Regions from separate parts of the Pedobacter sp. 01N310 genome, predicted to be linked through region 1. Evidence: riboswitches for the same ligand, from Rfam matches in the RefSeq annotation. Region 1 holds a riboswitch; the other holds the start of a gene.

Region 1 (2,205 bases):
ATAATAATGCCTGAATATCGTGCTGGTCTACATCAGGATGTTTCTCAGCGCTTTTCAGTATAGAAACCACAATTTCTTCCTTCGGGCCTAAAACAGGTGCAAACATGTAACCATCACCCTTTGATGGGGCAAAAGTTCCTGCTTTTAGACAATAACTTTTATTGGTCATTTCGTAAAGCCCCTCACAAAGCACAAAACCACCATCTGGATTTTTAGGCAGTAAATACAAGGGCTGGGCTTTTAAATTTAATGAATTAATAAAATCAGGCAGCTTTTCGCCTTCTCTATTTACGTCTTCAAAATTAGTGGTAATGGCAGCAGGTTGTTTTAAAAACTTGTCTACGCCTAAAGCTTTAGCACCCTGGGCAGTGCCCACTTTTAATAATTTATCTTTTAAGCCTCCGAATTGAGCATTTACATTATTTAAACAAGCAATAGTAAACAACAGGCCTAAACATAGTGATTTTGTATTTTTCATCATAATTAATTTAGATAGGTACCACAAACTTAGAATTTTAAGCGTTAATTCAGTATTAAAGTTTCAGATTGTCATTGCATCATAAAAATACGCAATTCATTTTCAATGAGTTAATGTAATTTCGAAATTTTATTTTGTGGATTAAAATTAAATTCAGACATTTGAAATATTATTTGGCAGATAGCTAAATAAAAGTCAATCTTCACGGGTTGATTTATAAAGAAGTGGCGAGAGACTGGCTCGATGACCCACTGGCAACCCTCAGAAAGAGAAGGTGCCAATTCCTGACCGGATAACATGGTGTTATTTGGAGATATAAATTAGAACTGATGAAAACATTAAATCTTCAATCGCTAAGCGAACCCAGTACAGACCTTAAAAAGGTAGAACAAGCTTCTATTTCTTTTATTTGTTGTGATATGCGTGCGTTTACTTGTATGTGCTGTTGCATACAGTAATTTAAAAATCTTCCTTTTTTGTTTCTTTCAAATTGGAAGGTCCCGGGAAACCGGGATACGCCCTGCTAGGTTTTAGGATTATCCTAATTTCTGCTATCTAATCACATCAACTAAAAAAATAGAAATTATGTCAACATCATATAAATTTGAAACTTTACAACTGCACGCTGGCCAGGAAATAGATCCAACAACAGGATCAAGAGCTGTTCCTATTTACCAAACCACTTCTTATGGTTTTAAAAATGCAGAACACGGCGCCAATTTATTTGCCTTAAAAGAGTTTGGTAATATCTACACCAGGATCATGAATCCAACCAGCGATGTTTTCGAAAAACGTATTGCCGCTTTAGAAGGTGGCGTGGCAGCTTTAGCAGTCGCATCGGGGCAAGCCGCTCAATTTATCGCACTAAATAACATATTGGAGGCTGGTGATAGCATCGTTTCTTCATCTCACATTTACGGCGGAACCTATAATCAATTCAAAGTAGCTTTTAAGCGCTTGGGTATTCATGTCGATTTTGCAAATCCAGATGTACCTGAAGAATTTGAAAGTAAAATAACCGATAAAACAAAAGCAATCTTTTTAGAAACCATTGGCAACCCTGCATTTAGTGTGCCTGATTTCGAAAAAATTGCCGCAATTGCAAAAAAATACGATCTACCATTAGTGGTCGACAATACTTTTGGTGCAGGAGGTTATTTGTTTAAACCATTGGAACATGGCGCCAACATTGTTGTAGAATCTGCAACTAAATGGATCGGCGGGCATGGAACAAGTATTGGCGGGGTTATCGTTGACGGTGGAAATTACAACTGGGGCAATGGGAAATTCCCTCAATTCTCTGAGCCTTCAGAAGGTTATCATGGTTTGGTTTTCAGCGATGTTTTTGGTATCGGCGGACCATTTGGTAACATCCAGTTTATCATCCGTGCCCGGGTAGAAGGATTAAGAGATCTGGGACCTGCCCTATCGCCTTTCAATTCTTTTCTTTTATTACAAGGATTAGAAACTTTATCACTCCGCGTTCAGCGCCATGTAGATAATGCGTTAGAATTGGCAACCTGGTTAGAAAACCATCCACTAGTTAAAGAAGTTCAGTACCCTGGCTTAGCCAGCAGTAAATATAACAACCTGGCTAAAAAATATTTAAGCAATGGTTTTGGCGCAGTTTTGTCTTTCGAATTAGCTGGAAGCAAAGAAAATGCATCACAGGTAATTGATAACTTAAAACTGGCGTCGCACCTGGCCAATGTGGGTGATGCAAAAAC
Region 2 (2,205 bases), 520 kb from region 1:
ACATCAGGAAAGCTAAAATCAAGCGTTTTGTAGCCTTTTTTCAGGTAGGTAAGTTTGTAAGGATCGGGCAGTGCAGCATCTTTATTTTTAGTTCCGGTAAAAGGCTGGCTTCCCCTTGCGCCTAAAATTTCGCCGGTTAATGAGCCATCTGCTTGGAAAGTTCCTTTGTAATAGGAAGGAGAGGAGCCAATAAAGCTCGAAAGTTGAAATTCATTTCCTTCTACTACACCTTCCAGATAACGTGAATCGCCTGTTACACGGAGAAAAGTGCCGGTAAGTTTGTTACCAGTTTGCTTAAATAAACCTACTGTTTTCTCTTCCTTACCATTTGGCGATTTAAAAACTACATCATAACTGCCAGAATAGTCTGCCTTTGCAGGTTTATCTGTTGTTTTAAAACGGTAATTTTTTCGTTCAGCAACAATGGTTAAAGGTTTGCCGGCTTTATCCTGTTTCCTTAATGTGCCTGTTAATTGATCACCATCTATTGCAAATGCGAGTTCGTTATCAAATTGATCCAGTTTTACGAAAAGCGAATCAGCTGTTTGTTTTACAAGGCCACCTTCGAAACTTTCTTCAGCATTGCGGAAGTATAATTTCTGCTGACCGCTTTTTTCGCTGATTTCGAAGTTAAAGGGGATTTCTAATCCTTCCTTAACCTTAGCTATTCCACGCCAGATGCCGAGGGCAACAAAAACATTTTGTTTTTTCTCTTTAAGCTTTGCTGCTTGATTATTTGCTAATGCAATATGGTTCTGAGCATAGGTGAAAGTTATTGATATAGCCAATACGGCTGTTAAAATGGATTTTAGTTTCATTGGGATGTGTATTTGTCGACTAAACTAGTAGACAAATATATGGATGTAATTGGCAAAGAAAAAATTTTTCAACAAAAATCTATAAAAACTATAGGATAAATGGAATTAATTATACCTTTGCCCCAGTTATTTTAAAATACTTATCAAGAAAGGCGGAGGGAATGGCCCTGTGAAGCCTTAGCAACCATCTAAATTTTTAGAAATGGTGCTAATTCCATCCCAGATGAATCTGGGGTAGTTAAGTCAGTTGTTTGCGTTATCCTTATAAGAACTATATGGAGCACTTCTGATTTAAGGGGTGCTTTTTTTTTGCCCTGAATGCGTTCTTGAAATTAAATTATGCATTAAATAAAATCATTCAAATGAAAAAGACAGACGAGCTGAAATCTATTAATGTAAACCTTAACGCATGCTTCCGAATGCGTGGAGTCTGTTAAAATTGCTCCATTTTAACAGGCTTTTTTAGGCTAACCATTCCTTTTTCTCTTTAAAAACAAATACACTTTTAGCCGTGGTAAAATTGTTTTACCCAAAATTATTATCCCTTTTAATTGATTATTAACTACACACTTATGTTTAAAATTTTAAAGTCAATAGCGTTTATCTTTCTGCTCTTTATTGTGCAAAAGCTTTCCGCTCAAAATGCCGCGGTTACCGGAACGGTAAAGTCGGCAGATGGTGAAACACTCCCTGGTGTTTCCATTTTAATAAAAGAAACCAAACAAGCCACCATTTCTGATGCAAAAGGAGCTTTTTCTATTCATGCACCAGATAAGGGTACATTGGTATTTTCTTATATCGGTTTTAAGAGCCAGGAAATACAGATCAATAAAAACGCCGGCCCCATTTCGATCATTCTTCAGTCAAGCGATAATGCGCTTGATGAGGTAGTGGTTACTGCATTGGGTATTTCGAGGCAGAAGAAATCGCTTGGTTATGCTGTTCAGGAATTAAAAGGACAGGATTTGGCCGAAGCTAAAGAGTCTAACCTGGTAAATGCACTGGCCGGAAAAATAGCAGGTGTAAGGGTAACCAATAGTCAGGGGAGCATGGGTTCCTCGCGTGTGGTCATCAGGGGGGAAACATCTATTGCCGGAAATAACCAGCCATTATTTGTGGTTGATGGGATTCCGGTAGATAATTCTCAGTTAAATTCGGCTGGGGCCAGAGATTATGCCAATACCATTTCAGACATTAATCCAGAAGATATAGAATCGATGAGTGTATTAAAAGGACCAAATGCCGCTGCATTATACGGTTCGAGGGCTGCGGCAGGTGTCATCCTCATTAAAACCAAAACAGGTAAATCGAAAAAAGGATTAGGCATTGCCATCAATTCAAACGCGGTTTTAGAAACCTTGCTTACGCTACCCGTGTATCAAAATGC

The links. A riboswitch is a leader RNA that binds a small molecule or an ion and turns the genes downstream of it on or off. The one in region 1 is predicted to bind S-adenosylmethionine.
Region 2: another riboswitch for S-adenosylmethionine. It lies ahead of AC1DNH_RS04920 (SusC/RagA family TonB-linked outer membrane protein); the one in region 1 lies ahead of AC1DNH_RS02775 (O-acetylhomoserine aminocarboxypropyltransferase/cysteine synthase family protein).

What each region holds. Positions count from the first base shown of each region.
Region 1 is NZ_JBFTSB010000001.1:743,193-745,397, reverse strand. It holds gene AC1DNH_RS02780 (hypothetical protein) at 1-478, opposite strand, end outside; SAM riboswitch class I at 690-800, shown strand; gene AC1DNH_RS02775 (O-acetylhomoserine aminocarboxypropyltransferase/cysteine synthase family protein) at 1,064-2,205, shown strand, end outside.
Region 2 is NZ_JBFTSB010000001.1:1,262,561-1,264,765, reverse strand. It holds gene AC1DNH_RS04925 (peroxiredoxin family protein) at 1-818, opposite strand, end outside; SAM riboswitch class I at 956-1,063, shown strand; gene AC1DNH_RS04920 (SusC/RagA family TonB-linked outer membrane protein) at 1,391-2,205, shown strand, end outside.